2 regions of the Kitasatospora sp. NPDC051705 genome follow, and region 1 is predicted to be linked to the other one. Evidence: riboswitches for the same ligand, from Rfam matches in the RefSeq annotation. Region 1 holds a riboswitch; the other holds the start of a gene.
The links. Region 1 has a riboswitch for cyclic di-AMP ahead of ACIA8Q_RS06645 (transglycosylase family protein). Riboswitches for the same ligand answer to the same signal wherever they lie in the genome.
Positions count from the first base shown of each region.

Region 2: another riboswitch for cyclic di-AMP. It lies ahead of ACIA8Q_RS04800 (transglycosylase family protein); the one in region 1 lies ahead of ACIA8Q_RS06645 (transglycosylase family protein).

Region 1 covers NZ_JBITCO010000004.1:4,102-19,646, forward strand. The annotation lists gene ACIA8Q_RS06620 (NAD(P)/FAD-dependent oxidoreductase) at 1-156, opposite strand, end outside; gene ACIA8Q_RS06625 (Ppx/GppA phosphatase family protein) at 585-1,520, opposite strand; partial or broken gene ACIA8Q_RS06630 (DUF501 domain-containing protein) at 1,691-2,218, opposite strand; gene ACIA8Q_RS06635 (septum formation initiator family protein) at 2,190-2,675, opposite strand; gene eno (phosphopyruvate hydratase) at 2,794-4,080, opposite strand; gene ACIA8Q_RS06645 (transglycosylase family protein) at 4,323-5,234, opposite strand; cyclic di-AMP (ydaO/yuaA leader) riboswitch at 5,236-5,406, opposite strand; gene ACIA8Q_RS06650 (cytochrome P450) at 5,617-6,921, opposite strand; gene ACIA8Q_RS06655 (SDR family NAD(P)-dependent oxidoreductase) at 7,134-7,553, shown strand; gene ACIA8Q_RS06660 (MazG family protein) at 7,583-8,608, opposite strand; gene mfd (transcription-repair coupling factor) at 8,745-12,374, opposite strand; gene ACIA8Q_RS06670 (hypothetical protein) at 13,100-14,494, opposite strand; gene ACIA8Q_RS06675 (SUKH-4 family immunity protein) at 14,761-15,545, opposite strand, start outside.
Region 2 covers NZ_JBITCO010000002.1:509,256-524,800, reverse strand. The annotation lists gene ACIA8Q_RS04850 (amino acid ABC transporter ATP-binding protein) at 23-781, shown strand; gene ACIA8Q_RS04845 (DUF5134 domain-containing protein) at 937-1,500, shown strand; gene ACIA8Q_RS04840 (M56 family metallopeptidase) at 1,745-2,692, shown strand; gene ACIA8Q_RS04835 (MarR family winged helix-turn-helix transcriptional regulator) at 2,789-3,301, opposite strand; partial or broken gene ACIA8Q_RS04830 (MFS transporter) at 3,389-4,904, shown strand; gene ACIA8Q_RS04825 (TetR/AcrR family transcriptional regulator) at 5,145-5,750, shown strand; gene ACIA8Q_RS04820 (helix-turn-helix transcriptional regulator) at 5,866-6,732, opposite strand; gene ACIA8Q_RS04815 (ATP-binding protein) at 7,150-7,671, shown strand; gene ACIA8Q_RS04810 (DUF397 domain-containing protein) at 8,015-8,278, opposite strand; gene ACIA8Q_RS04805 (hypothetical protein) at 8,849-9,790, shown strand; cyclic di-AMP (ydaO/yuaA leader) riboswitch at 10,185-10,386, shown strand; gene ACIA8Q_RS04800 (transglycosylase family protein) at 10,373-11,659, shown strand; gene ACIA8Q_RS04795 (hypothetical protein) at 11,963-12,163, shown strand; gene ACIA8Q_RS04790 (LacI family DNA-binding transcriptional regulator) at 12,288-13,307, opposite strand; gene ACIA8Q_RS04785 (glycoside hydrolase family 13 protein) at 13,333-15,051, opposite strand; gene ACIA8Q_RS04780 (sugar ABC transporter permease) at 15,089-15,545, opposite strand, start outside.

The sequences.
Region 1 (15,545 bases):
GGGGAGGAAGGGCAGGTACGTCATGTACGACCGCGGGTCGACGACCGTGACGGTCGCTTCGCCGTAACGCATCTTCTTGAGGATGCGCATCGCGGCATACAGGCCGACGTAACCACCGCCGACAATGAGGATGCGAGGACGCTCCGTGGTGCTCATATCGGAAAGTATCCAGCACCGTTCGGAGCAGCCTTCGTGAGCCCGGTCACAAGCTCCTGGACACCCCGTGCTACACTGCGCGGCCGCAAAAGCGGCCCGGGGCCCCCTGCTCACGGCCCCGCGCACACCCCCGTGAGCCCACGCCGGAGCACCACCCTGCTGAGCAGCAACGATCCGTACAGGGCCTGGGTTCCCGCTGATGATTTCGATTTTCAAACCTCAGCCGAGGCCTGGCCTGCGATCCAGCGGTCGTCACGGGGAGCGAGCCTTCAGTCCCACATTTCGGACATGGCGGGCGGGCGACCGTGGCGAAAGGCCGGATCGTCACGTGAAGAAATTCACGAAGTTTTTCGCCCGGGCCCGGGCGCGCCCCGGCCCCGGGCCCCCCCAGGGGGCGCCGGGGCCGGTTCGGTAAGTCCCACCGGGCGTCAGGAGGCCATACTCCAGGCGATGCCGTCCAGGATGTCGTGCTCGCTGACGACCACCTCGGCGGCGCCGGTCCGCTCCATGATCTCCAGCAGTTCGAGCGCGCCGGCCGCGATCACGTCCACCCGGCCCGGGTGCATCGACGGGATGGCGGCGCGCTCGGCGTGGGTGGCGGCCAGCAGCTCCCGGGCGATCCCGGCGACCCGCTCCCGGCTGATCCGCGAGTGGTGGATCCGCGCCGAGTCGTAGGCGGGGAGCTCCTGGGCGATGGCGGACACCGTGGTGACCGTCCCGGCCAGGCCGACCAGGGTGGCCGCCCCGGTCAGCGGCACGACCTCCGCGGCCTTGTCGAGCTCGGCCCGCACGTGCGCCCGGGCGGTCTCGACCTGCTCCGCGGAGGGCAGCTCGGCGCCGCCGAAGTGCCGCTCGGTGAGCCGGACGCAGCCGATGTCCACCGAGCGGGCGGCCTGCACGTCCGTGCCGCCCAGGACGAACTCGGTCGAGCCGCCGCCGAGGTCGAACACCAGGTACGGCGCCGGGAACTGCCCGCCGGTCAGCTCCTTGGTGGCGCCGGTGAAGGACAGGTGCGCCTCCTCCTCGCCGCTCACCACCTCGGGCTCCACGCCCAGGACGTCGCGCACGCCCTTGACGTACTCGTCGCTGTTCTCGGCGTCCCGCGAGGCGCTGGTGGCGACGAAGCGGGTGCGCTCCGGGCCGACGCCGAAGCCGGCGATGACCTCGCGGTACTCGCGGCAGGCCGCGAAGGTGCGGGCCAGCGCGTCCGGGTGCAGCCGGCCGGTCTGGTCCACGCCCTGGCCCAGCCGGTTGACGATCATGCGGCGGTCGAGATCGGTGATCTCCCCGGTCTCCGGGTCCAGGTCGGCGACCAGCAGGCGGATCGAGTTGGTGCCGCAGTCGATCGCGGCCACGCGCGTCATGCTCACTCGGACTCCCCCTCGGCGTCACCGGCGGCGGCCCCGCCGGAGGCCGTCTCCTCCGCGGCGAGCCGCTTCGCGGCGCGCTCGGCGGTGAGCTGCTGCTTGGCCTCGATGACGGCCTGGTGGTCCTGCTCCTTGGCCCGGTTGCGGGCGACCCGCGCGCCCGCGGCCTCGACCTCGGCCGGGGAGACGCAGGGGCCCTTGGCCCACCAGTCCTCCAGCATGCCGATCGCCTCGTCGCCGAGCGGGTTGACGCCCTCGCCGGCCGCCAGCGAGTGGCCGACCAGCACGTGCAGGCACTTCACCCGGTCCGGCATGCCGCCGGCGCTCGGGAAGCCCTCCAGCACCTCGATGGCGTCGCGGCGGGCGATGTAGTCCTCGTGCGCCTTCTGGTAGGCGGCGGCCAGCTCCGGGTCCTCGGCGAGCCGGGCGGTCTGGTCCTTCATCACGCCGTCCGCCTCCAGGGTGCCGATCAGCGAGGCGGCCTTGGGGCAGGTCAGGTAGTAGAGCGTCGGGAACGGCGTGCCGTCGGGCAGCCGGGGCGCCGTCTCCACGACGTCCGGGTTGCCGCAGGGGCAGCGGTGCGCGACGCCGCGCAGGCCGCGCGGCACCCGGCCGAGCTGGGCGGCGATGGCCGCGACGTCGGCGTCGGAGACGTTGGGGTGGTTCTCAGTGGTCATGGGGGGAGGTGTCTCCAGCGGGGGACGGTGGGAGCGGACGGGGGGTGGCGGGGGCCAGCGCGGCGGTGTCGGCGGCGTCCACCGAGTCCCAGATGCTGGCGTACCAGGGCTTGGCGGCCTTCACCGGGCCGGTGGCCGAGCCCTCGGAGGGGCCGGGGCCGGCGGCGGACGCGGAGGGCTGGGCGGCGGCCTGGCCGGCCGGGTCCACCGCGATGTACGGGGTCTCCCCCGGCATCGCGTAGTGCAGCCGGGCGCGGGCCTGCGCCTTGACGTACTCCGGGTCCTGCCAGCGGGCCTTGTCCCGGCGCAGCTGCTCGACCTGCTGGCGCGCGTGGTCGGCCTTCGCCCGTTGGGCGGAGATCTCGGCGCGCTGGGAGATGAACTGCCGCGTCGGGTAGGCGAGGATCGCCACCAGCGAGCAGAGCACCAGGACGAGGACGGTCGCCCGGCTCGTGAACCGAGGCCGGGCCGCCAAGCCCGGGATCCTCCAGCCTGCCATCTCCCGTATCCCCTCCTGGTCGCGACGGTGCCCCGCCGTCCACCCTACGGGGTGAACGGCGGGGCACCGGTCAGGCTTGCGCGACCTCGCGGTCTCAGCCCTCGTGCTTGAACCGCGGGAAGGCGCCGCGGCCGGCGTACTCGGCGGCGTCGTCGAGGATCTCCTCGATGCGCAGCAGCTGGTTGTACTTGGCGACGCGCTCGGAGCGGGCCGGGGCACCGGTCTTGATCTGGCCGCAGTTGGTGGCGACGGCCAGGTCGGCGATGGTGACGTCCTCGGTCTCGCCGGAGCGGTGCGACATCATGCAGCGGTAGCCGTTGCGCTGGGCCAGCTCGACGGCGTCCAGGGTCTCGGTCAGCGAACCGATCTGGTTCACCTTCACCAGCAGCGCGTTGGCGGTGCCGGTCTCGATGCCCTTGGCCAGGCGGGCCGGGTTGGTGACGAACAGGTCGTCGCCGACCAGCTGGACCTTGTCGCCCAGCTTGACGGTCATGGCCTTCCAGCCGTCCCAGTCCGACTCGTCCAGCGGGTCCTCGATGGAGACCAGCGGGTAGGCGGCGACCAGCTCGGCGTAGTACTCGATGAGCTCGGCGGCGGAGAGGGCCTTGCCCTCGAACTGGTAGGCGCCGTCCTTGTAGAACTCGGAGGCGGCGACGTCCAGGGCCAGCGCGACGTCCCGGCCGGGCACGTAGCCGGCCTTCTGGATGGCCTCGGTGATGAGGTCCAGGGCCTCGCGGTTGCTGTCCAGGTTCGGCGCGAAGCCGCCCTCGTCGCCGAGGCCGGTGGACAGGCCGCGCTCCTTCAGCACGCCCTTGAGGGTGTGGTAGACCTCGACGCCCCAGCGGACGGCCTCGGAGAAGGACTCCGCGCCGATCGGGGCGATCATGAACTCCTGGATGTCGACGTTGGAGTCCGCGTGCGAGCCGCCGTTGAGGATGTTCATCATCGGCACGGGCAGCACGTGGGCGTTCGGGCCGCCCAGGTAGCGGAACAGCGGCAGGTCGCTGGCCTCGGAGGCGGCGTGCGCCACGGCCAGCGAGACGCCGAGGATCGCGTTGGCGCCGAGCGAGGACTTGTCCGGGGTGGCGTCCAGGTCGAGCATGGCCTGGTCGATCAGGCGCTGCTCGGTGGCGTCGTAGCCGACCAGCTCCGGGCCGATCTGCTCGATGACGGCCAGGACGGCCTTCTCCACGCCCTTGCCGAAGTAGCGGTTCTTGTCGCCGTCGCGAAGCTCCAGGGCCTCGAAGGCTCCGGTGGAGGCACCCGACGGGACAGCGGCACGGCCGGTGCTGCCGTCGTCGAGGCCCACCTCGACCTCGACCGTGGGGTTGCCACGCGAGTCGAGGATCTCACGGGCTACGACGACATCGATGGACGGCACGAGGCATCTCCTTGCGGAAGCAGGGTCCGGCTGACGTTGGTGCTGCCGGCGGGACGATTGCGGAGTCGTTACGACCAGAGCCTAACCGCCCGGGCCCCCGGGGCCACGCTGGCCTCGGTCCCGTCTCAGCGTGTGGCCGCACTACCCACCGGTAGTTCACCCGCCCGCCCGGGCGAACCGGCCCGAATCCGGGCGGAGGGGGACGGATCCCCGCCCCCCTCCGCCCGGCGGGCGGGAGCGGCTCAGCCGAGGTGCAGGACCTGGCCGGGCATGATCAGGTTCGGGTCGCCGCCGACGGTGCCGCGGTTGCCGTCGTAGACCGACTGCCAGCCACCGGTGACGCCCTGGGCGGCGGCGATGGTCGACAGCGTGTCGCCGGACCGGACGGTGTAGTCGTGGCCGCCCTGCGCGGCGGCCGGGGCGGTGCGCACGGCCGGAGCGGGCTGGGCGGCCTGCGGCGCGTAGTGCTGCGGGGCGGCGGCCTGCGGCGCGAACTGCTGGTAGACGCTCTGGTGGCTGGTCCAGTACCAGGTGCCGTTGTTCTGGTACCAGAACACCTTCGCGTCGGCGTCCCAGCCGGCCTTGCCGGAGAAGCCCGGGGCCTGCGGCTGCGCCTGCTGCGGCGCGGGCTGCTGGGCGGCCGGCTTCGGGGCGGCCGGCTGGGCGGGCTTGGCGGCGGGCTGCGCCGGCTTGGCCGCGGGCTGGGCCGGCTTGGCGGCCGGCTTCGCGGCGGCGGGCTTGTCGTCCGAGGAGGTGTCGACGCTCGCCGGCGCGCCGCCCTTGCTCAGGCCGGCCTTCTGCGAGCAGACCGGCCAGGCGCCCGGCCCCTGCGAGGCGAGGACCTTCTCGGCGACGGCGATCTGCTGGCCCTTGCTGGCCTGGTTGGCCTGCGGCGCGTACGCGGTGCCGCCGTACGCCTTCCAGGTGCCGGAGGTGAACTGCAGGCCCCCGTAGAAGCCGTTGCCGGTGTTGATGCTCCAGTTGCCACCGCTCTCGCACTGCGCGACGGAGTCCCAGGCGGAGGCCGGGGCGGCGGAGGCGCCGGTGGCGGTGAGGATCGGCATCGCGAGTCCGACGCCGGCCACACCGGCGACGGCGATGGCCTTCTCGGCCTGGGTACGACGACGGTGGCGGCCAGTTCCAACGAACAGCATGAAGGTCCCTCTCCGCACGCCTGCGAGGTGAGCTGTCGGGTTCGGACCGGGAGGTGGCCCGGCCGCCGTCAGCGGAAACGATTCCGCTCGGGCGGCTTCACCCCAAGCCGTGGGGAAACGGCAACAAACCTGGTTCCCCCGCCCCTGCCCAGGGTTCTGGTCGGTTTCCCGTGACGCGGCGGGCAGGATTCGGCGTCCCGCGCACGAGGTCCGCAGCTGCGAACTCCAGGGAGAGTAGACAGATCCTCAGACCAATCACAAGCTCATATCACCGATATCACACAGAAATCACGGCCCGCGCTCGATCGCCCACCAACCGTGCGGCTATGTCCGGATTGATGGAGGTTCAGCCACCCCTCCAACGGCCGCCGGCGACACCCAGTCAGCGTGTCGGAGGGTCGGAAGGTTCCCGGAGGACGGCCGGCGGCGCGTGCGGGGAACGGCTCTCCGGGCTGAATTCCACCGGGAGTTCCCGCAGTCCCCGCATGATCAGGCCACCGCGCCAGCGCAGATTCTCCGGGCTTTCCGCCAACTGCAGATCCGGCAGCCGGGAAAGCAGCGTGGCCAGCGCGCTCCGGCCCTCCAGCCGGGCCAGCGGGGCCCCGATGCAGTAGTGGATCCCGTGGCCGAAACCCAGGTGCGGGTTGTCCGTTCGCGCCAGGTCCAGGGTGTTCTCGTCCGAGAACCTGGCCGGATCCCGGTCCGCCGCGGCCAGCACCACCAGCACCGGGTCCCCCACCGGGATGTCCACCCCGCCGATCGACACCGGCCGGGTCGCGAACCGCCACGTCGCCAGCTCCACCGGCCCGTCGTAGCGCAGCAGTTCCTCGATCCCGGTCTCCAGCAGCGCGCTCTCGCCGCGCGCCACCGACTCCTGCAGCAGCCTGCGCTGCTCCGGGTTGCGCAGCAGCGCGTACGTCCCGTTGCCGATCAGGTTGACGGTCGTCTCGAAGCCCGCGAACAGCAGGATGAAGGCCATCGCGGCGGCCTCGTTCTCGGTCAGGTGCTCCCCGTGGTCGCTCGCCCGGATCAGGCCCGAGATCAGGTCGTCCCCCAGGTCCGCCCGCTTGCGGTGGATCAGCTCCAGCAGGTACGCCCGCATCCGCTTCACCGCCCGGCCCACGCCGCCGCGCTGGCCGCCGCCGTGCCGGATCATCATCCCCGCCCAGTCGCGGAAGTCGTCCTGGTCCTCGGCCGGCACGCCCAGCATGTCGCAGATCGCGTAGATGGGGAGCGGGAACGCGAACTCGTGGATCAGGTCCGCCGACCCGCGCTGCGCGAAGCCGTCGATCAGGCGGTCCGTGAGCTGCTGCACCCGCGGCTCGAACTCCGCGACCCGGCGCGGCGTGAACGCCTTCGACACCAGGCGGCGCAGCCGGGTGTGGTCCGGCGGGTCGATGTTCAGCAGGTGCGTCATCAAGTCCGCCTGGCGCTCCCCCGGGATGCCGACCCGGCCGGTGCGGTGGGCCTGCTCGCTGTGGTGCGCCGGGTTCTTCGACAGCCGGCCGTCCGCGAGCGCCTGCCGCGCGTCCGCGTACCGGGTCACCAGCCAGGCCTCCACCCCGCTGGGCAGCGTCGTGCGGTGCACCGGGGCGTGCTCGCGCAGCCAGGCGTAGGCGGGGTACGGATCTGCGGCGAACTCCCAGGTGAAGAGCTGCGGGGCGGTGGGGGCGGGCTGCGCTGACATGGACCGACCGTATCCGGTGCACCGGGGCCCGCCGCCCCGCGGACGCGGGTTCCGGGACGGACCCTTGGACAGGTCTTAACCGTAGGGCGGGCGTGAGCCTGGTCACCTGAGGGGTAATCCCTGTTGCGGAGGGTCAGGTCGTGCCTACGATCCTCCGCAGAAATCGTGGGCGCCGGTGCGGTGTCGCCCACAGGGAGGAGCAGACCATGCGGGTGAGCGGGGCAGTCGTCGTCATCGCGGTACTCGACGGCGGGTCGGGAGCCGACCTCGCCCGCCGGTTCACCGCGGCCGGCGCCGCCGGTGTGCTGATCGCCGACCAGCACGTCGGCGTGGCCGAGGACCTCGCCACCGAGCTCGACCGGCCGGGCTGCCCGGTCGTCGGCGTCGGCGGGGACATCCGCCGCCCCAGCGACGTCGCCGCCCTCGTCGACACCGCCGAGAAGCACCTGGGCCCGATCGACCTGTTCTGCGTGGCCGGCCCCGGCGGCGAGCGGATCGTCTCCCTCGCCGACCTGCCCGACCACCTCGACCTGGAACGCCTCGCCGAGCTGCTCGCGCTCGTCGGCGAGGCCATCGGCGAGGTCGTCCCGCCGCAGCGGCGGCCGGTCGGGAGCACCGCCGCCGCGGCCTGAGCCGGCCCCTCCGCCCGCCGGCCGGCCGGCTACTCGCCGGCCGGTTCGAGGCCCTCGGCCGCGCGCACCGCGTCCCGGTACCCGCGCGCGGCCGACCGCAGCGCCGCGTCCACGTCCACCCCGGCGTCGTGCGCCCGCTGCACGACCGCCAGCAGCAGCCGGCCCGCCGACTCCGCCGTCAGCCCCCCGGGCAGCTCGTACGGCTCGTCCGGCACGCCCGCGAAACCGGCCTTGCGCACCCGCGACACCAGCTTCGCCGCGTACGCCAGCGACGGCAGCCCGGCCGGCACGCCGTCCAGCACCGACTCCCGGTCCGACTTCTCGGCCGCCTTCAGCTGCTCCCAGTTGGCCTCCACCTCGGCGGCGCCCTCCGCGGTGACGTCACCGAAGACGTGCGGGTGCCGGTAGACCAGCTTGTCGACGAGGTCGCCGGCCACGTCGTCGATCGAGAACGCCTCCGACGGGTGCTCCTCGGCGATCCTGGAGTGGAAGAAGACCTGGAGCAGCACGTCCCCCAGCTCCTCGCGGAGCGTCTCCCGGTCCCCCTCCTCGATCGCCTCGACGAGCTCGTACGCCTCCTCGACCAGGTACTTCACCAGGCTCTCGTGCGTCTGCTCGGCGTCCCACGGGCAGCCGCCCGGCGACCGCAGCCGGTCCATCACCGAGACCAGGTCCAGCAGGCGCGCCCCCGGGAGGTCGTAGGAGCCCGGCAGCACCTCGATCTCCGGCACCTCGCCCGCGTGCTCCACGGCCAGCCGGGCCAGGGCGTCCGTGAGCCCCGGATCCCCGTCCGGACTCCCCAGCCACACCGTCGCCCCGGTCTCCGCGGGCGCGGTCAGCAGCCGGGCCAGGGCCGGCGCCGACCCCGGCGCCACGACCTCCACCACGACCCCGGCCTGCCGCACCGCCGCCACCTGCGGGTGCCCCTCGTCCGCCACCAGCACCCGGCCGGCCGACCGCAGGGCCTCCCACGCCGGCCACGCCAGCAACCCGGGGGCCACCCGGTGGGTGGTGGTCAGCAGGATCAACTTCGCGCCCGGAACATTCGTCGTCACACCCCCGAACCTACCCGTCCGCGCCCCCGCCCCGGGCCGGAGAAGGGCAACTGCGCCCGACTCCCGGCCGGCCGCCGCGGACACGCGACGGCCGGCCCGGGCCGGGCCCGGGACCGCCGTCGCCCGCCGCCGGGCGCTACTTCCTCGAACCCGCCAGGTCGTCGAACATCGCCGACAGGAACTCGCCGCACCAGCCCAGCAGCTCCCGGCCGACCAGCGGCTTGCCGCCGATCCGCCCGGTGCTCGGCCGCGGCACCAGCAGCTGCTGGGCGGCCGCCTTGACCTGGCTGCGCGGGTAGAGCCGGTTCAGCCGCAGCTGCTGGGACTCCCGCAGCTCCACCGGCCCGAACCGGACGTTGGCACCCTGCAGGGTGATGTCCGCGATGCCGCACCGCCGGGCGTACAGCCGCAGCGCCGCGACCATCAGCAGGTTCTCCACGGGATCGGGCAGCTTGCCGTAGCGGTCGGTCAGTTCGTCCCGGACGTGCTGGATGTCCTCCTCGGAGTTGACCGCGGCGATCGAGCGGTACGCCTGCAGCCGCAGCCGCTCGCCGGGCGCGTAGTCGTGCGGCACGTGCGCGTCGACCGGCAGCTCGATCTTCACCTCCAGCGGCTCCTCCTCCGGCTCGCCGCCGTTCGCCAGCGACTCGCGGAACTCGGCCACCGCCTCGCCGACCATCCGCATGTAGAGGTCGAAGCCGACGCCCGCGATGTGCCCGGACTGCTCGCCGCCGAGCAGGTTGCCGGCGCCGCGGATCTCCAGGTCCTTCATCGCGACGTACATGCCGGCGCCCATCTCGGTGTGCTGGGCGATGGTGGCCAGCCGCTCGTGCGCCGTCTCGGTGAGCGGCTTCTCCGGCGGGTACAGCATGTAGGCGTAGCCGCGCTCGCGGCCTCGGCCGACCCGGCCGCGCAGCTGGTGCAGCTGGGAGAGGCCGAAGGTGTCGCCGCGCTCGACGATCAGGGTGTTGGCGTTGGAGATGTCGATGCCGGACTCCACGATCGTGGTCGACACCAGGACGTCGAACTCCTTCTCCCAGAAGTCGACGACGACCTTCTCCAGCTGGGTCTCCCCCATCTGCCCGTGCGCGGTGGCGATCCGCGCCTCGGGCACCAGGTCCTTGAGCCGGGCGGCCGCCTTGTCGATCGACTCCACCCGGTTGTGGATGTAGAAGACCTGGCCCTCGCGCAGGAGTTCGCGCCGGATCGCGGCCGAGATCTGCTTCTCGTCGTACGGGCCGACGAAGGTCAGCACCGGGTGCCGCTCCTCCGGCGGGGTGGTGATGGTCGACATCTCGCGGATGCCGGTGACGGCCATCTCCAGGGTGCGCGGGATCGGCGTCGCGGACATCGTGAGCACGTCCACGTTGGCCCGCAGCTTCTTCAGCTGCTCCTTGTGCTCGACGCCGAACCGCTGCTCCTCGTCGACGATGACCAGACCGAGGTCCTTGAACCTGGTCTCGGAGGAGAACAGCCGGTGGGTGCCGATGACGACGTCCACCGAGCCCTCGAACAGCCCCTCCAGCACGGCCTTGGCCTCGCCGTCGGTCTGGAAGCGGGACAGCGCCCGCACCGTCACGGGGAAGTTGGCGTAACGCTCCGCGAAGGTCGAGAAGTGCTGCTGCACCAGCAGCGTGGTCGGCACCAGCACCGCCACCTGCTTGCCGTCCTGCACCGCCTTGAAGGCCGCCCGCACCGCGATCTCGGTCTTTCCGTAGCCGACGTCGCCGCAGATCAGCCGGTCCATCGGGACGGACTTCTCCATGTCCGCCTTGACCTCGGCGATGGTGGTCAGCTGGTCCGGCGTCTCCGCGTAGGGGAAGGCGTCCTCCAGCTCGCGCTGCCACGGGGTGTCCGGGCCGAAGGTGTGGCCGGGTGCGGCCATCCGGGCCGAGTAGAGCTTGATCAGGTCGGCGGCGATCTCCTTGACCGCCTTCTTCGCCCGCTGCTTGGTCTTCGCCCAGTCCGCGCCGCCCAGCCGGTGCAGCGTCGGGGCCTCGCCGCCGACGTACTTGGTGACCTGGTCGAGCTGGTCGGTCGGCACGAACAGCCGGTCGCCGGGGTGGCCGCGCTTGGCGGGGGCGTACTCCAGCACCAGGTACTCGCGGGTGGCGCCCTGGACGGTCCGCTGCACCATCTCGACGTACCGGCCGACGCCGTGGGCCTCGTGGACGACGTAGTCGCCGGCCACCAGGGCCAGCGGGTCGATCGCGTTGCGGCGGCGGGAGGGCATCCGGCGCATGTCCTTGGTGGAGGACCGCTGGCCGGACAGGTCGGTCTCGGTGATGACGGTGAGCTTGAGGGCCTCGTCGACGAAGCCGTGCTCGATCGAGCCGCAGGAGACGTGGACGACGTCCCGGGTCGGCGCCTCGGCGAGGTCGGCGACCAGCCGGGCCGGGATGCCCTCGTTGCCCAGCACCTCGGCGAGCCGGGAGGCGGGCCCGTGGCCCTCCGTCACCATGACGACCCGCCAGTCGGCGGCCAGCCGCTCCTTGGCGTCGGCGATCGCCCGGGCGGTGTCGCCGCGGTAGGCCTCCACGGCGTGCATGCCGAGGGTCAGCGTGTTGGCGTCGAACTCCAGGATGCCGTCGACCGCCGACTCGCTGGTCGCGAAGGGGCTGACCGACCACCAGGGCAGCCCGATCTCGTCGGCGTGCTCGCGCACCTCGGCGAGCGAGCGCAGCGAGGCGGCGGAGACGTCGATCGCCTCCAGGTCGATCGGCCGGTCCCCGCCGGACGCGGCGGCGACCCAGGAGGCGTGCAGGAACTCCTGGCTGGTCGCCACCAGGTCGGCGGCCCGGGTGCGGACCCGCTCCGGGTCGCAGACCACGGTGACCGAGCCGATCGGCAGCACGTCGAGCAGCAGCTCCATGTCGTCGACCAGGACCGGCGCCAGCGACTCCATGCCCTCGACCGCGATGCCCTCGGCGATCTTGTCCAGGATCTCGGCCAGCCCGGGGTGCGCGGCCGACAGCTCGGCGGCCCGCGCCCGCACCTCGTCGGTGAGCAGCAGCTCGCGGCAGGGCGGCGCCCAGAGGCCGTGCTCGGCGATCTCCAGCGAGCGCTGGTCGGCGACCTTGAAGTAGCGGACCTCCTCGACCTCGTCGCCCCAGAACTCCACCCGCAGCGGGTGCTCCTCGGTCGGCGGGAAGACGTCCAGGATGCCGCCGCGGACGGCGAACTCGCCGCGCTTCTCGACCAGTTCGACGCGCGCGTAGGCGGCTGCGGCGAGCCGCCGGGCGACCTCCTCCAGATCGTGCGACTCACTGCGCCGGACGGCCACCGGCTCCAGCTCGGCCAGCCCCTTCACCTGCGGCTGGAGCACCGAGCGGACGGGCGCGACCACCACCTGCACCGGCCCGGCCGCCGGGTCGTCCGCCCGCGGGTGCACGATCCGGCGCAGCACGGCCAGCCGGCGGCCGACGGTGTCCGAGCGGGGCGACAGCCGCTCGTGCGGCAGCGTCTCCCAGGCCGGGTACTCGGCGACGGCGTCGGGCGGCAGCAGCGAGCGCAGCGAGGCCGCGAGGTCCTCGGCCTCCCGCCCGGTCGCGGTCACGGCGAGCACCGGACGGCCCCGGTCCCCGGCGGCCCGGCCGGCGAGGGCGCGGGCCAGCGCGGCGATGGCGAACGGCCGGGCCGCGGGCGGTCCGACCAGGTCCAGGTGGCGGCGGCCGCCGGCCGCGGCTCCGGCGGCGGTCGCCGCCTCGATCGCCTCGGCGAGCGCCGCGTCCCGCGCGACGACATCGAGCAGTCCGGTCAGACTCATCTGGGGTCTCTTCTTCGTCCCGTGGCTGGTGCTGCCTCCGGGCGGCGAAGGCCTGCCGGGGCAACGCGAACGGCCCGGCACGCCGAGCGGCCGGGGGTCTCCAGCCTACGCCGCGGCACGGACACGCACGCGGTGTACGACCCCGGCGGGGCCTGGCGGGGACGAACCGCCGCCCCGGCCGCGGCAGGGCCCGCAGGCCGGGCGCCGGAGGGGCCCGCGCGGGCGCCCGGCACCGGCCCGCGGCACGACCGGGGGGCGAGCGCGGCGCGAGCCCGGTGCGACCGCGGACGAACGACCGGACGCGGGGGCCGCCCGGCGGGTGGACGAACCGGCCGGAGCCCGGCTCCGCGATCCGCCACGAGCTGGACATACTCCTGTCACTGGCCGTCCATGGAGATCGCGCACCATGGTGAACGTGCCCGCCGCACCCAACCGTGGGGGATGGCTGTGGCGGCACTGTCGCACCCCCGATGGGGGTCGGAGGTGCGAGGCCGGGCGACCCTGGGTGGGGGCGCCCGCCCAAGCGCCGGGAACCGTGGCGCCCTTTCCTGGAGGGCGCCACGGGTCTCGGCCTCACTCTTTCGCGGGCCCTCCCGCGGCGGTGCCCCGGGCCGGCGGACGTCCGTCGCCCGGTGCCGGTGCCGGTGCCGCGGGCAACGGACGGCCTGCGGCCCGCACGGCCGCCGGACGACGCGACCGCCCTGCCGGCCGGTCCGTGCGGCGGGTCAGCGCCGGCGGTAGCTCACCGTGTTCGGAGTCGCGTAGCCGCTGCCGTCGTCCACGATGACGATCTTCGGGATGATCCGGGTCTCGTCCTGCGGCTCCGCGTCGGCGCCCTCGCCCTCCTCCGCGGCGGCGGCCTCCGGCGGCGCGGCCGGCCTCGGCGGCACCGAGGACGGTTCGACCGGCCCGGTCACCACGGCGACGGGCGCCCGGCCCGCGGAGGACGCGGCGCCGGAGGCCGCCGAGGCACCCGCGGGGGAGCCGACCACCGGCATCCGCAGCACCGCCGTCGCCTTCTCCCGCCCGGCGGCTCCGGCCGGCTCCGTCCCGGTCTGCTCCGCACCGGCCCGCTCCGCGCCGGTCTGCGAGGGCCCGGCCGGCACGACGGCCTTCCGGAGGCCGGCCACCGCGATCTCGCCGGTGTCCGCCTCCGGGTCGACGGGCACCGCGTCGGCGACGGCGTCCGCGACCCCGTCCACCGGTCCGGTCGGCGCGGCGGCCGGCGGCTCGGGCTCGATGGCGCCCACCGCCGCGCCGGTGAGCGAGGCGAGGGTGGCCTTGATGTGGTCGAGGTGCTGCTGGACGGTCTCCAGCCGGTTGTCGAACTCGCGCTGCTCGCGCTCGCTCGCCGCGTTGATCCGCTCCGCCTCCCGGCGGGCCTGCTCGACCAGCTGGTCGGCCTTGGCCTGGGCGTCGGTCTCCAGCTGCTTGATCCGGCCGAGCACCGTCTCCCGGTGCTGCTCGGCCTCCTTGACCCGGCGCTCGGCGGTCGAGGAGACTTCGGCGTCCTCGGCGTCGGCCCTGGCCTGCGCCTGGGCGAAGGTCTCGTCGGCCTTCCGGCGCAGTTCGGCGAGCTTGGCCTCGGCCTGCTCGCCGGCCTCGGCGGCGGCCACCCGCACCTTGGCGGCGTAGGCGGTGGCGGCGTCGCGGGCGGTGCGGCTCTCCCGGTCGGCCTCGGCCCGGATTCCCTCGGCCTCGGCGCGGGTGCGCTCGTCGGTGCGCCGGGCGGCCTGGTCGGCCTCGGCGCGGGTGGTGGCGCTGTACTCCTTGGCGACCCGGTCGAGCTCCTGGCCGGCGTCGTAGACCTCGTCGCGGAGGTCCTCGGCGAAGCGCTCGGCCTTCTCCCGGATGGCGCGCGCCTCGTTGCCGGCCATCGCGGCCAGTCCGGCGGCCTGCTCGCTGAGCACCTCGTAGTCGGGTTCCGGAGCCTCCTCGGCGGCCCGGCGGACGTCGGCCAGTCGGGCCTCCATCTGCCGGATCCCGGCGCCGAGCACGCTGAGCCGCTCCCACGCCTCGTCGCGCTGGGCCGTCAGCGCGGCCAGCGTTCGGTCGACCTGCTCGGGCGCGTAGCCGCGCCGGGCAGCGGTGAAGCCGTGCTGGGGGACGGCGTCGCTCATGGGCTCTTCCCCTCGTGTCGCGGGCTGCGGAGCCCATGATCGGACGGAACGGGCGGATCCGGAACCGGTTCTGCGATCCGGTCCGGATCCGGTCGTCAGGCGGACCGGAATGTGTCGAGGACCGGACGAGTAGACCCATCCTCTTGACCTATTTTGCGCAGATCTGGGCGAAACCCCAACGAGGCAGAGCCGCGGCGGCATGCCGAAGGGGTCGTTCCGGACACCGGAACGACCCCTCCCCACCTGCGAGGATCGGCGACGACCCGCTACAGCAGGCCGTCCCAGAACTGCTCCAGCAGCACGGCCCACCAGGTGTCCGCGGTCTGCAGGGCCGCCGGGTCGATCGCGGCGAGCTGGGCCTGGAAGTCGGTCGTCCAACGACCTGCCTGGTCCGGCGTCAGCCCGTACCGCAGCCGCCACATCCGGCCCAGCAGGGCCATCGAGCGGACGAACTCCGGTACACCACTGTTGACGAACCGGGGCGGCTGCCCGGTTCCGTCGACGTCCACGGCGACCACGTGCGCGGTGCCGTACTGGACGCAGAGCTGGCGGCCGTAGTCGTTGCCGAGCACCAGGTAGCCGCCGAAGTCCGGGGCCGCGGGCAGACCGCGTTCGGCGGCCAGCTCGGCGAGCGTCGGGATCGGCCGGCCCTCCTGCGCCTGGGCCCAGAAGAACGGCCCGAAGTCGCGCGGCAGACCGGCCCACATCAGGGACTGCGACACCGGCTCGGGCACGCCCTGGCGGGAGACGGCGCGCTGCTCGTAGCGGAACACGTTCTGGCCGAAGGCCGTCCCGAGTTCCTGGGCGAGCTGCTGCGGCGGGAGCGGCGGCAGCGGCTGGACCGTCCCGGGCGCGGGCAGCGGCACCCGCGACGGGCGGACCCGCTGGGCGCCGGACGCGAGCTGGTGCAGCTCGTCCAGGTGGTCCAGCAGCTCGGCCATGCCGGCCTGCCGGGAGGCGTGGTCACGGCCGTACGCGGCGGTGTGGGTGAGCCGCACGTTCGGCCAGGACGCGGCGATCATGCGGTTGCAGTAGCCGCCCGGCAGGTCGC
Region 2 (15,545 bases), on a different contig from region 1:
GCCGAACGGGTGAGGTGAGCGGATGAGCACGGCCGACGTGCTCCGGCTGGAGTCGGTGCGCAAGACCTACGGCGGCCAGGTCGTGCTGCGCGACGTGGACCTCACCGTGCCCGAGCACTCGGTGACGGCGCTGATCGGCGCGTCCGGCTCGGGCAAGTCCACCCTGATGCGGTGCGTCAACCTGCTGGAGGGGACCGACGACGGGGCGATCTTCCTGGACGGCGAGGAGATCACCGACCCCCGGACCGACGAGGACGCCGTCCGGCGGCGGATCGGGGTGGTCTTCCAGTCCTACAACCTGTTCCCGCACCTGACCGTGCTGGAGAACATCACGCTGGCCCCGCGCCGGGTGCACCGGCTCGCGCGGGCCCAGGCGGAGGCGAAGGCGCTGGAACTGCTGGAGCGGCTCGGCCTGGCGGCGAAGGCCCGGGAGTACCCGGACCGGCTCTCGGGCGGCCAGCAGCAGCGCGTCGCCATCGTGCGGGCGCTCGCCACCGGGCCGCGGCTGCTGCTGCTCGACGAGATCACCGCGGCCCTCGACCCGGTCCTGGTCGGCGAGGTGCTCTCGGTGGTGCGCGACCTCAAGGAACAGGGGATGACGATGGTCCTCTCGACCCACGAGATGGGGTTCGCCCGCGAGGTGGCCGACCAGGTCTGCTTCCTGGACGACGGCGTGGTCCTCGAACAGGGACCGCCGGAGCAGGTCCTCGGCGACCCGAGGGAGGAACGGACGCGGCAGTTCCTCAGCCGGGTCGTCGCCTCGGGCCGGCTGCAGGGCTGATCCTGCCGGAGCGGGTACGGCGGGGTGCGCGCCCGAGGACGCACCCCGGCCGACACCACCGTGCGCCCCGGTGCGCGCCCTGGCCGCGCCCCGGCGGCAACGGTGATCGTGGACGGGACGGGGCCACCCGTCACCGATCGCGGGGGAGGCCGCCGTTGCACGGACCCGTCCTGATCAGCTGGCTGCTGGCCCTGCTCACCGCGGCCGCCGGGGCCTACTGCCTCACCCGGCTCCGCCGCTCCCCCTGCACCGCGGGCGCCCCGCCCCGCGCCGGCACCCGCCGACTGATCGCCCGCGAGTCGGACGCCGCCGAGGCCCTGATGGGGCTGGGCATGGCGGCGATGGCCGTCACCGGTGGAGCCGTCCCGGCCGCCGTCTGGGCCTCGCTGTTCGGGCTCCCGGCCGCGGTCTTCCTGCTCGCCGCCGCACACGCCCCGGCCCGCCGGGCGCACCGGCTGCACCACGCGGTGGGCGCCCTCGCCATGACCTACATGGCCCTCGCGATGGCCGCCGGTACCGGTCACCACCACGGAACCGGCGCCGGAACGCCGCTGGTGACCGGCGCTCTGCTGCTCTACTTCGGCGGGTACTCGCTCTGGGCCGGCGCCCGGCTCCTGCACACCTCCGCCGGAACCCTGGTGGTGGGCGCCGCCGGACTGCCGCGGGCCTGCCGCCTCACCATGGGGATCGGCATGTTCGCCATGCTGCTGACGATGTGAGCCGATCCCTCCCCGCAGACGCGGAACCGCGGCCGTGCCCGTGTCCGTATCCGTGCCCGAACCAACGCCCGAGCCCGCTCCTGTGCCTGCGCCCGCCGGAGGGGTGCCGCTCGGAGCCAAGGCCCCGCCCCTCGCGTGGCGTTGGTCACTGGCCGGTCGAAAGCCGTTCCTCCGGACGTCGCCAGCGCATAGGTTGGCAGGGAGCGCCTCGTCGCGTTCCGTGCGTACTCGGGGAGCCCATGCGATGCCTGCCCTGATCGGTCTGCTGCTGCTCGGACTGCTGCTCTCGACCGTCGCGCCCCGGCTGCTGGCCCGGGCCCGCTGGGTGGAGCGAGAACCGGTACTGGCGCTGCTGGTGTGGCAGTGCCTCGTCGTCGCCGTGCTGCTGTGCTGCGTCCTGAGCCTGCTGCTGGCCGCGTCCGCCGCCCTGCCCGAGCTGCGCGCCCTGGTCTTCGCGGGGGCCCCGCACGGCGTCGAGGCCGCGTACGGTCTGCAGGACGCCGAGGGCTGGGGCCGGCTGTGCGCCGCGGTGCTGGCGGCGGGCGGGTTGCAGACGGCTTTCGCGCTCACCCGGGAGGTCCGGACGGCCAAGGCGGTGCGCGATCGTCGGCACGCCCAACTGACCAGCCGGGCTCCGGAGTTGCCCGAGGCCATCGCTGCCGCCCGGAGCCGCCGGGAGCGGCTGGTGGTCCTGGAGAGCGTCCGCCCGGAGGCCTGGTCGCTGCCGGGCCCCGACTCCCGCCTGGTGGTGACCACCGGCGCGCTCCAACAGTTGACCGATCGGGAGCTGGCCGCCGTCCTGAGCCACGAGCGCGGGCACGTCCGGGCCCGGCACCACTGGCTGCAGCAGGCGTCGCAGGCGCTGGCCTCGGGCTTCCCGGGCGTCGGCGTGTTCAGCGCCTTCCGGGACCAGGTGGCGGAGCTGGTCGAGCTGGCGGCCGACGACCGGGCGGCACGGCGGCACGGTCGGCACACCACCGCCCTCGCGCTGGCCGAGATCAACCTGGACCGCGGGGTGTTCGGCTCCTGCCCGCCGGGGCTGGCGCAGTCCCCCCGCCGGGTCGACCGGCTGCTCGCCGGCCGGCCGCGGCTGTCCGTCCCGCACCGGCTCCGGCTCACCCTGGTGGCCCTCGCCGCGCCCGCCGCCGCCGTGCTGCTGGCGGTCGCTCCGGGGCTGGTCTCGCAGTTTTGAGGGCGGCCACCACCGGCCCGCCGGGCCCGCCGGGCGCGCGGAAGCGTCGCCCCGGTCGATCGAAAAGGCAGTACCGGCAGCACGGTTGACGGAACGTCAGGCAGCCGGTCCGGGCCACCCCTCGACCGTCCCGCCCGAAGCGGTCGACCCACTCGGCCCGGACGACGCACTCGGCCCGGACGACGCACTCGACCCGGACGGTCCGATCGGCCCGCCCAGGGTCAGTTCGAGCACCTCGCGGTGCAGCGGCCTGGCCTGCAGGTACCGCTCCTTGCCGGCCTCGGTCAGGGTGAGCATGATGCCGCGCCGGTCGCTCTCGCACATCGCCCGGGTGACCAGTCCGGCCTTCTCCAGTCGGGCGATCAGCCGGGAGAGCGCGCTCTGGCTGAGGTGGACGGTGTGGCCCAGCTCCTGGACCCGCACGGTGGGCCGGCCCTCTCCCGAGCACGCTTCGGCCAGGCGTTCCAGCACCTCGAACTCGCTCATGCCCAGCCCGCACTTCTCGCCCAGCTCGCGGTCGAGCATGCAGGCCGTGGCGGCGTGCCGGGCCAGCAGGTCGCGCCACTGCGCGACGAGACCGGCCTCCGCCGGGGAGTCGAGTTCAGCCACGCCGCCACGGTAGCACATGCATCGGCAACATATGTGTTCACATCTTATTCATTTGCATTGAATGCACACGCATGTACTGTCCTCCCCATGACCACCGCGACCGCCACGCCACCCGACGCCCCGTCAACCAGCGGGCTGAACTGGACCCCCCGCCTCTGGGGCACCCTCATCGTGCTCTGCGCCGCCATGTTCCTGGACGCCCTGGACGTCTCCATGGTGGGCGTCGCCCTCCCCTCCATCGGCTCCGAGCTGCACCTCTCCACCTCCGCCCTGCAGTGGGTGGTCTCCGGTTACGTGCTCGGCTACGGAGGCCTGCTGCTGCTCGGCGGCCGCGCCGCCGACCTGCTCGGCCGTCGCCGGGTCTTCCTCGTCGCGCTGGGCGTCTTCGCCGCCGCCTCCCTCGTCGGCGGCCTGGTCGACGACGGCGGCCTGCTGATCGCGGCCCGCTTCCTCAAGGGCGTCAGCGCCGCATTCACCGCCCCCGCCGGCCTGTCGATCATCACCACGACCTTCGCCGAGGGCCCCGCCCGCAACCGGGCCCTGTCCATCTACACCACCTGCGGCGCCAGCGGCTTCTCACTCGGCCTCGTGCTCAGCGGCCTGCTCACCTCCGTCGGCTGGCGCTGGACCTTCCTGATGCCCGTGCCGGTCGCACTGCTCGCCCTGCTCTTCGCGGTCCGCCTGCTCCCCCGCCCCGTCGAGGAGAAGGCCAAGGGCGGCTACGACGTGCTCGGCGCGATCACCGGCACCGCGACCGTCCTGCTACTGGTCTTCACCGTCACCGAGGCGCAGGGCGCCGGCTGGCTGAGCGCCCGCACGCTGGGCTCCCTGGTCGTGGTCCTCGCGCTGGCCGCCGCCTTCCTGCTGATCGAGAGCCGTACCGCCCACCCGCTCGTCCGGCTCGGCATCTTCCGCAACGGCTCGGTCGCCCGGGCCAACGTGATCGCCTTCGCGATGACCGGTGCGTACGGCGGGTTCCAGTTCGTCGTCACCCTCTACCTGCAGCACCTGCTCGGCTGGTCGGCACTGCAGATGGCGCTCGGACTGCTGCCGGCCGGCGCCTTCATCGCGCTCTCGGCACCGTTCATGGGCCCGATCGTGGACCGCTTCGGCACCGGCCGGCTGCTGCCGATCGGCCTGGTCGCCCTGGTCGGGGCGTTCGCGCTGTTCCTGCGGCTGGACGAGCACAGCTCGTACCTCGGCCTGGTGCTGCCCTCGATGCTGCTGCTCGGCGTCGGCTTCGCGCTGGCCTTCCCCTCGGTGAACATCGCCGCCACCGACGGGGTGGACGACGAGGAGCAGGGCCTGGCCTCAGGACTGGTCAACACGGCGATCCAGGTCGGCACCGCCGTGGTCCTGGCCGGGGCGACCGCGATGATCACGGCCGGCAGCGCCGGCGGCGACAGCCCGCAGGCCCAGCTGGACGGCTACCGGCCGGCCCTGGCGTTCGTCACCGCGGTCGCGCTTGCTCGGACTGCTGATCGCCGCGGCGGGCGCCCTGACGGACCGGCGCAGGAATTCAACCCCCCTGACCTCGGCCGACTATGATGACTCGTCAGCCGGTTCGAAGGAGACCCGGGAGGAAGTGCTGACCACCGGCTGAGCCTCGGTCGCCACCCTGGCCGCCCCCCGGCGGCCATCGGCGATGTCGCCGGCTCCACCAAACCCCCGTCTTGGTGGAGCCGGCCGTCTTCGTACCGGTCGCGGGACCGGCGCCGAGCGGCGCCCGACCAGCACGCGACCACACGGTGCGACCCTCGGCTCCGCAAGTATATTGGCTCGCAGCCAACGAACGTTCGGAGCAGACACGATGGCACCTCGGGGGGATTCGGTCAATGAGGAGATGCGGCAGCGCTCCCGGCGGCGCATCATGCGGGCCACCGTCGAACTCGTCGACCAGCGCGGATACGCGGGCACCACGCTGACCGACATCGCCGAGCGGGCCGGACTCGCCCGCGGGCTACTCTCGTACTACTTCGACGGCAAACGGCTGCTGATGCAGTCCGCCACCCACCGGATGATGCACCAGGCCCTTTCCGGCGCCCTGGCCGAACTGGCTCCGGGCGCCTCGCCGGAGGCCCGGCTCGCCCGCGCGATAGACGCCGTCCTGGCCCTAGCGATGGAGCACCCGCGGGTCATGCGCTCGCACCTCGCGCTGATCCTGGACCCGGACACCGGGGCCTTCGTCCAGGATCCGGAGCAGCAGCAGCTCGGCGCGATCCTTCAGGGCCTGCTCGCGGACTGGGGCGCCCCCGATCCGACCGCCGAACACGCCGTCCTGCGCAGCGCGCTGATGGGCGGCTGCATAGGCGTGCTGCTGCCGGGCGCCGAGCTCCCGCTCGCGCCGATCCGGGCCGACCTGTTCCGCCGCTACGAACTGCCCTGGGAGCTGGGCCGCCCCCCGCAGGCGGCGCCGCCGGAACGCGAACGGCCGCCGGCCCGCGGTTGACGGCGGGAGGGCGGCTCGACGGCACGGGGCCGGACGGGAGCTGGAACCGGGGCGGGGGCGGAGCGCGGAGCACCAGTCACGGAGGGGCCGTCGGGCGGCCCCGCCGGGCGGCGGCTCAGCGCTCCTTCAGGATCGAGGCCAGCAGGTCTATGGTGCGCTCGGGCGTGAGGCTGTCCACGCAGAGCCGCTCCATGACCTGGATGTAGGCGTCGACGTCGTCCCGCTTGTCCAGGTACAGCGCACTGGTGAGCTGCTCCAGGTAGACCACGTCCGCGAGGTCCTGCTCCGGGAAGCGCAGGATCGTGAACGCCCCGGACTCGCCCGCGTGCGCACCGAAGCGGAAGGGCATGACCTGGATGACGACGTTGGCCTGCTCGGCGACGTCGATCAGGTACTGCACCTGACCGCGCATCACCTTGGGCCCGCCGACCGGACGGCGCAGGGCGGCCTCGTCGATCACCGCCCACAGGCGCGGATTGGCGCCCTCGGTCAGCAGCTTCTGGCGGCGCAGGCGGAGGCTGACCCGCCGCTCGACCTCCTCCTCGCTGATGACCGGCCGACTCTGGCCGAAAACCGCCCGTGCGTACTCCTCGGACTGCAGCAGTCCGGGGATGAACTGCACCTCGTAGGTGCGGATCAGCTGGGCGGCCTCCTCCAGGCCGACGTAGGTCTGGAACCATCCCGGCAGCACGTCGTTGAAGCTGTGCCACCAACCGGACTTGTTCGCCTCGCGGACCAGGCCGAGCAGGGCCTCCCGCTCGATGCCGTCGTCCACCCCGTACAGGCTGAGCAGGTCGGCGACGTCGCGCTCCTTGAAGCTGACGCGGCCGAGTTCCATCCGACTGATCTTGGACTCGGAGGCGCGGATCGCGTAGCCGGCATCCTCGCGCGTGATGCCGCGCGTCTCGCGCAGTCGGCGCAACTGGGAGCCGAGGAGGATCCGGCGGACCATCGAGCCGCCGCCCGGCTGAACTGTGGTCATGCGGTCGAAACCTCCACCTAGGGCAAACAGCGCACAGTCTGCCATCAGTTGAGCGCTCACGGTGCCGATACTGACGGATGTTCCTATCAGTTCCGCACTCCACGTACCAGGATGCACGTGCAGACGGCGCTTGCATATGCCAATAGTGCGACTGCACGTGAATCGACTCTTGCATCTGCAGTGAGCGCACACCACCATGGTGCACGTGCACCTGCACATCCCTGGCAATCCCGCGGGCTCCGCGTCGACCCCACGCGCGACTCCGTGCACCGACTCGGCAGCGTCCCCGCGCCACCGGGCGTTCGAGTGCGCGCGCGCCTGGTCGAGGGGGCGGCCGAGCGGCCGAGCGAGTCGGAGGTGACCGGCATGACCCCGGCGGGTCCAGCCGTGTCCGCCCCCTTATGGGAGGAGCTCTTCATGAGCACCGGTACGGCTTTGGCGGTTGACCCCCATGTGGTCACCTGTACGCTCGCTCCTCGCTTCGAAGCCGTCAGAACCGCACGCGACTTCGCCAGAACCTCGCTTCAGCGCTGGGGCCTGATGGAGCTGTTCGACGACGTCGCACTGGTGGCCTCGGAACTGGTGACCAACGCGCTGCGGCATGCGGTCGGCGCACGGCCCGACCCGACGGGCGGCGCCCCGGGCGAGTACGACTTTCCCACACAGCCCACCGCGGACGGCCGGCTGCCGATCCGAATAAGCCTCGTCCACCGCTCCCCCCAGGTGGTCTGTGCGGTGAGCGACCCGAGCAGCATCGGCCCGGTCGCCCGCGAGGCGGACTTCGTCGCCGAGTCCGGCCGCGGACTCCACCTGGTGGAGTCGTTCAGCCAGTCCTGGGGCTGGCACCCGCTGGGCAGCGGCAAGGTCGTCTGGGCCCTGTTCGAGGCGGAGCCGCTCGTCGGCTCCGAACTCGGTGGACGGCACCGGCGCTCGGCCTAGGGCCGGGCGGCGCGCGGCCGGCCGCCGACGGCACCGGGAGGACGGCACCCCGGGCCGCGCGGACCGGTGCGACGAACCGGGCGCGACCTCCTTACCGGCCCCGGCACGCCCCGCGGGCCGATCGGCCGCGGCGATCCGCCGAAGAGGCCGTGCGACACATTCCCGTGCAGTTCGGGCCGCGTGTTCCGGCGCCGGCGGCACGACGGAATTCCGGTGGAACACCGCTCGCGGCGGAATCCGGGCGGGCACCCCCGCGCCATTACCGGAAAGCGCACCGGAAAAGACAAAGGCCGTCGTGGTGTCAGCACCCACGACGGCCCCCCGATGGCGATGCGGCGGCCGGTCAGACCGCCAGGTGGTCGAACTCCCCGTCCTTGGCCCCCAGCAGCAGGGCGGCGATCTCGGCACGGGTGTAGATGAGCGCCGGACCTTCCGGGAAACGCGAGTTGCGCATCGCCACATCGCCCCCCGGCAGGGCCGCGAACTCGACGCAGTTCCCCTGGGAGTTGCTGTGCAGGCTCTTCTGCCAGACCACCCCCTTGAGGTCGGCGGCCGCCATCCCGTTGTAGGTGTCGTACGAGCCGTGCGTGTCCTGCGAGTCGTGCATAGAAATCTCCCGAAGAGCTCCGGAGTGGTCGTCCAGCGCGGCGCCCCCGGCACCCGCCGAACGAACGGACCGGCCCCGTACCGGCCCGGAACAACGCCTCACTTGACGCGATGATAGCTGCAGTGCACGTGCATCAGCACGGGACGTTGCAGGTGCACGATGCTTTTCACCGGCGGCCCCGAACTCTTCACGGACCCTTTTCCTGACGGTACGTAAACGGACATAGCCGACTGAATCGACGAAGTCCCGATAACCGGCCGTGAGCGGACCCCCGCTGAATGTTGATCTTCGAATGCCGGGAGTCGCACTCCTGTGACCCTCCGTCAGACGCATCGGACAGCACCTCCGCGCTGTGAGACATCTCACGCACCGCACGTGCAACGCGCAGCCCCGTCCGGGACGTCACGGCAACCACCGGAGCCCTTCCGGGGGTTGGGTGAGATATGTCCGCATTGCTGTGGATCCGCCCGGATCGGCACACGTCGCGCACCGCGCGCGCACCGCGGCCGCGCGGAACCCGAACGGCAGCCGACTGCAGGCCCGACCGGCCGATGTCCTACGATCTCCGGCATGAGCACCGCAGCCATCCCGGGCGCGCCACTGCCCGTCCGCACTCCAGGCTCCCGTGCGCGGGGGCGCCACCGCCGTCCCGAGCGCCCCGAGATTCCGACCGGCGCCCCGGCCCTGGTGCTGGCCGTGCCCGCGACCGCAGGGCCCGAGTCCCGCTCGGTCGTCGAGGAACTGCTGTCGATCGTCCGCAGCGAGCAGGCCGGCGTCCGCACCGCGGTCGGCTACCTCCCCGGTGGGAACACCGAGGCCGACGACAGCGAGGACCGCACCGTCGCCGAGCTCCTGGCCATGGCCGCCGAGGCCGGCCTGCCGGTGCCCGTCGTGGTCCCGCTGGTCCCCGGCCCGCACGGCTTCCTGACCGAACTCCACGCCCTCGCAGCGGAGTACGGCGCGTCCGTCACCGACGTGCTCGGCCCGCACCCGCTGCTCGCCGAGGCCGTCCACGTGCGCCTGTCCGAGGCCGGGCTGGCCCGCGCCGACCGGGCCAGGCTGTTCGCCATCGCGACCGCCGCGGACGGCGTGGTCCTGACCACCGTCGGCGGCGAGGAGGCCGCCGCGGCGGCCGGCATCACCGGCGTACTGCTGGCGGCCCGGCTGGCCGTCCCGGTCATCCCCGCCGCGCTCGACGTGCCCGGCTCGGTGGCCGCGGCCGTCAACCACCTCAAGGAGACCGGCTCCCTGCGCCCCGCGCTGGCCCCGCTGGTGATCGGCCCGGAGGCCGACTCCGAGCTGCTCGCGACGGCCGCCGAGGAGACGGGCTGCCCGTCCGCCGCTCCGCTGGGCGCCTACCCGACGGTCGGCCAGCTGATCGCCTCGACCTACCTGGCCGCGCTGCCGGCGCCCTCCCCGGAGGAGCTGGCCCAGGCCGAGGCGGAGGCCGCCGCGGAGGCCGCTGAGGGCACCCACGGCGCCCACGCCGCCGCCGGGGGGCCCGAGGAGTAGTAGCGGGACACCACGCGCACCGAAGGGCCCGGAACGGCTTCGTTCCGGGCCCTTCCGGCTTGCCCCGTACGGGAGTTAAGGCGTGAATAGGCGTGATGTCCGTTCTGTTGATGTTTGATCGGTTCTGCCCGGGGCGCGGGCCGGCGGCCGGGAATCGGCCGCGCCTCCCGCATCGCGGACGCGCCCGATCGCACCCCGACGCGTCGTCAGCCGTTTCCTGAGGAACGGCCAGTTGTGCGCACCCGTGGCGCCGTTGCGGGAAAACGATCATTTCGGATCATGACGGACAGCGGAAACGATCATTCTCGCCAAACCGTGATGCGCATCACAGTGTTTGCGGTTTGAACTTAAGTCTGCTTAACGTGCTCCCCGTTCGTGACCACACGGACCCAGTTCATCCGCAACGCCGAGTCCTGCCGTCGGATGCCCTGGCAGCGCGAAAACGCACCACGGCAGGAGCGGGGGACCCACAGGTAAGTCGCCCCGGACTGTTCCCAGGAACGGTTCAGGGCTAGGGGTGAAGCCGCGTCCACAGCGCGGCCGGGCAACTCCAGCCCGAATCCGACAGCTCACCTCGCAGGCGTGGGAGAGGACCACGTCTTCATGCTGCCCACCAACGGCACCCGTCTGTCCAGCCGCACCCGCCGCGTCATCGCCGCCATCGGCGTCGCGGGCGTCGGCCTCACGATCCCCTGCCTCACCACCGGCACCGCCTCCGCCGCCTCCGTCGCGACCTGGGACAAGGTCGCCCAGTGCGAGAGCAGCGGCAACTGGAGCATCAACACCGGCAACGGCTTCTACGGCGGCCTGCAGTTCACCTCCAGCACCTGGGCCGCCTTCGGCGGCACCGCGTACGCCCCGCAGGCCAACCTGGCCACCAAGGACCAGCAGATCGCCGTCGCCGAGAAGGTCCTCGCCTCGCAGGGCCCCGGCGCCTGGCCGGTCTGCTCGGTCCAGGCCGGCCTGACCAAGGGCGGCGCCCCGGCCGCCGTCGACACCTCCGCGGGCTCCACCGCCGGTGCTACGGCCGCCAAGCCCGCCCCGGCCGCCAAGCCCGCGCAGACCCCCGCCCCGGCCACCAAGCCGGCCGCGCCGGCCCAGGAGCAGACCTCCGGCGACTCCGCCAAGAGCACCTGGACCCAGAAGCACCAGGAGCAGACCCAGGGCGGCGCCCAGGCCGAGAGCGACGACTACACCGTCGTGGCCGGCGACTGGCTGTCCTCCATCGCCGACAAGCACAACATCGACGGCGGCTGGCAGCGGCTCTACGAGCTCAACCGCGGCACCCTGACCGACGGCCCGAACACCATCTACCCGGGCCAGCACCTGTCCTTCAAGGACGCCGGCCACGGCCGGCAGGCGGCCACCGCGACCAAGTCCGGCTCCGACTTCAGCTGGTTCGACCGTTCGAAGAAGTCCGGCCAGACCACCGACGGCGGTGCCGTGAACGCCAAGCCGGCCGCGCAGACCCAGGCCCCGGCCGCCCAGGCCCCGGCCCAGGCCGCCACCGGCAGCATGGCCGCCGCGGTCTCCTTCGCCGAGTCGAAGGTCGGCCAGGCCTACGTCTACGGCGGCACCGGCAACGGCGGCTGGGACTGCTCCGGCCTGACCCAGGCCGCGCTGCGCGCCGCGGGCGTCTCCATCCCGCGCGTGGCCGCGGACCAGGCCGCCGCCAGCACCCACGTCTCGCTGGACAACCTGCAGCCGGGCGACCTGCTGTTCTGGTCCAACAACGGCCAGGACTCCGGCGTCTACCACGTCGCGATCTACGTCGGCGGCGGCAAGTACGTCGAGGCCGCCAACCCGAGCTCGGGCGTGCGCGAGCAGACCGTCGCCAACTGGGCCCCGGACTTCGCCGGCCGGGTCTGAGGCACACCGGCGGGCCACGGGCGGCACGGCACAGCCGACGGCTGACGGCGAACAGCTGACGGCGAACAGCTGACGGCGAACAGCTGACAGATTTCAGATTTCAGATTTCAGCCGACAGATTTCATCATCTGAAACCCGTCATCTGTCACCCGCCCCCGTCGCCCGCCACACGGAACCCCCGGGGGAGAGCCCGATCGCTCTCCCCCGGGGGTTCCGGCGTACCCGCCCTCCGCCGGCCGAAGGTCATGGTCAAAGCCGGCCACACCGGGCATGCTGCTGCTCTGCACCCGAGGAGGAGCCACCATGGCCCAGGTCACCGTCACACTCGACGCCAACCTCGCGATCGACGCGATGCTGCTCTCCGGCACCAAGAACCCGCAGGACGCCGTCGAACTGGTCCTGCGGGACTACCTGGCCCGCGGCCGCCGCACCGGGACCCGGACCGGCGACCCCGCCGGCGACCGGCGGCTCACCCGCAGCCGCCCCACCGACCAGCAGGGCTGACCCGCCCCACCCGCCGCCGTCCGCGCCACCCCCGCACACGGCACACGGCACACGGCACCCATGCGAAACGGGCCCCGGGGAGCGGTCGCTCCCCGGGGCCCGTCGGCCGTCCACGGCCCGTCGCTCAGCGCGCGCAGGCCCCCGTCGAGCCCCGCATGACCAGCTCCGGCTGGAACATGAACTCCCCCCGCTGGGCCGCGTTGCCGCCGACCTCCTCCAGCAGCGCGTCCACCGCCGCCGTGGCCATCGCCTCGACCGGCTGGCGGATCGTCGTCAACGGCGGCTCGGTGAAGGCGATCAGCGGCGAGTCGTCGAAGCCGACCACCGACACGTCCTGCGGCACCGACAGCCCGCGCTGGCGCACCGCCCGGATCGCCCCGAGGGCCATCATGTCGCTGCCGCACACGATCGCCGTGCAGCCCTTGTCGAGCAGCGCCCCGGCGGCCGCGTGCCCGCCCTCGACGCTGAACAGGGTGTGGTGGACGAGGTCCTCGGCCTCCTCCGCGCTGCGCCCGAGCACCTCGCGCATCGCCGCCGTGAAGCCCTCGATCTTGCGCAGCACCGGCACGTACCGGCGCTGCCCCACGGCCAACCCGATCCGCTCGTGGCCGAGTTCGGCCAGGTGCTGGACGGCCATCCACATCGCGGCGCGGTCGTCCGGCGAGATGAACGGGGCGGCGATCCGCTCGCTGTAGCCGTTGATCAGGACGAAGGGCACCCCGCGGCCGGCCAGCCGGGCGTACCGGTCGTGGTCGGCGGTGGAGTCGGCGTGCAGCCCGGAGACGAAGACGATGCCCGCCACGCCCCGGTCGACCAGCATCTCCACCAGTTCGTCCTCGGTGGATCCGCCCGGCGTCTGGGTGCACAGCACCGGGGTGTACCCGTGCCGGCTGAGCACCTGCTCGATCACCTGGGCCAGCGCGGGGAAGATCGGGTTGCTCAACTCCGGCGTGATCAGCCCGATCAGGCCCGCACTGCGCTGGCGCAGCCGGGTCGGCCGCTCGTAACCGAGCACGTCGAGCGCGGCCAGCACGGTCTGCCGGGTGGCGGCCGAGACGTTCGCCTTGCCGTTGAGTACGCGGGAGACGGTGGCTTCGCTGACCCCCGCCTGCGCCGCGATGTCTGAGAGTCGCGCCGTAGTCACGGTCCCAGAGCCTATTGCAACCACGTCAGACCGCCCACCAGCCGGTGCTGTCCGGTGCGAGCACCGTCTCGCCGCCGTCCACCACCGGGTCCGCCGAGGAGAGCAGGAGCCGCCCGGGCACGGGTATCCGGACCGGCTCGCCGGTGGTGTTCACCGTGCAGACGAAGGCGCCGCGGCGGAACGCCAGGGTGCCCTCGGGGCCCTCCAGCCACTCGACCTCCGTCCCGGCGCCCAGGTCGGCCTGGGAGCGGCGGACGGCGAGCGCGCTGCGGTAAAGCTCCAGGGTGGACGTCGGGTCGCCGGTCTGCGCCTCGACGCTGAGCTCGGCCCACTGCGCCGGCTGCGGCAGCCAGGAGGGCCCGCCGGCGACCGGGCCGAAGCCGTACGGGGCCTCGGTGCCGGACCACGGGATCGGGACGCGGCAGCCGTCGCGGTAGCCGTCCTGCCCGGCCTGGCGGAAGAAGGACGGGTCCTGGCGCACCTCGTCCGGCAGGTCGGTGACGTCGGGCAGGCCGAGCTCCTCGCCCTGGTAGACGTACGCCGAGCCGGGGAGCGCGAGCATCAGCAGGGTGGCGGCGCGGGCGCGGCGCAGGCCGAGCGCGCGGTCGCCGGCGGTGCGGATCTGGGTGCCGAGGCCCGGCTCGTTGGCGAAGCGGGTGGCGTGCCGGGTGACGTCGTGGTTGGAGAGCACCCAGGTGGTGGGGGCGTCGACCGGGCGCATCGAGTCGAGCGAGACGTCGATCACCTCGCGCAGCGCGGCGGCGTCCCAGTCGGTGCCCAGGTACTGGAAGTTGAAGGCCTGGTGGAGCTCGTCGGGGCGCACGTAGTTGGCGGTGCGCTGGACGGTCGGCGTCCAGGCCTCGGCGACGCCGATCCGCTGGCCCGGGTACTCGTCGAGGATCTTGCGCCAGCTGCGGTAGATCTCGTGAACGCCGTCCTGGTCGAAGAAGGGCATGACGTCGTTGCCCAGCAGCTTGAGCTGGTCGGAGCCGCCGAGGTCGGGCAGGCCGGGGGCCTTGACCAGGCCGTGGGCGACGTCGATGCGGAAGCCGTCCACGCCCATGTCGAGCCAGAACCGCAGGATCGAGCGGAACTCGTCGCCGACGGCCCGGTTCTCCCAGTTGAAGTCGGGCTGCTCGGGCGCGAACAGATGCAGGTACCAGTCGCCCGGGGTGCCGTCGGGGTTCTCGGTCCGGGTCCAGGCCGGGCCGCCGAAGATGGACTCCCAGTCGTTGGGCGGCAGTTCGCCGTTCTCGCCCTTGCCGGGAAGGAAGTGGTAGCGCTCGCGCAGCGGGGACGCAGGACCCTCGCGCAGGGCGCGCTGGAACCACTCGTGCTGGTCCGAGGAGTGGTTGGGGACGAGGTCGACGATGATCCGCAGTCCCAGCTCGTGGGCGTCCCGGATGAGGGCGTCGGCGTCCAGCAGGGTGCCGAACATCGGGTCCACGGCGCGGTAGTCGGCGACGTCGTAGCCGGCGTCCGCCTGCGGCGAGGCGTAGAACGGCGAGAGCCAGACCGCGTCCACGCCGAGGTCGCGCAGGTACGGCAGGCGGCTGCGGACGCCGGGCAGGTCGCCCATGCCGTCGCCGTTGGAGTCGGCGAAGCTGCGCGGGTACACCTGGTAGATGACCGCGTCCCGCCACCAGTCTCTGGAGGCGCCGCCAGTCGCAGGAGCCGGGGTGGCCGCCTCGTGGGCGGTGGCGTCGGCGGCAGGCCGGGAGGTGTCGGCCAGGTTCTGGGTCATGGACGGTATCCCTTGGGGACTAGAGGAGCGAGGAGCGTTACGACTTGGAGGCACCGGCGGTCAGGCCGGTGACCAGGTGGCGCTGCACCAGGTAGAAGAAGACCGAGGACGGGATGGCGATCAGCACGGCGGTCGCCGCCATGAAGTTCCACTGCGCGTCGTGCTCGCTGACGAAGGTCTGCAGGCCCACGGCCAGCGTGTACTTGTCGGAGCTGAGCATGAAGGTGGAGGCGAAGGCGACCTCGGCCCACGCGGTCAGGAAGGAGTAGAACGCGGCCACCGCCAGGCCCGGGCGGGCGAGCGGCAGGACGAGCCGCCAGAAGGTGCCGATCGGGGTGAGGCCGTCGACCCGGCCGGCCTCGTCGATCTCCACCGGGATGGTGTCGAAGTAGCCCTTCAGCAGCCAGGCGCAGTACGGCACGGTGGTCGTCGAGTACACCAGGATCAGGCCGGTGTAGCTGTCCAGCAGGCCGAGCTCGGAGAGGATCGTGTAC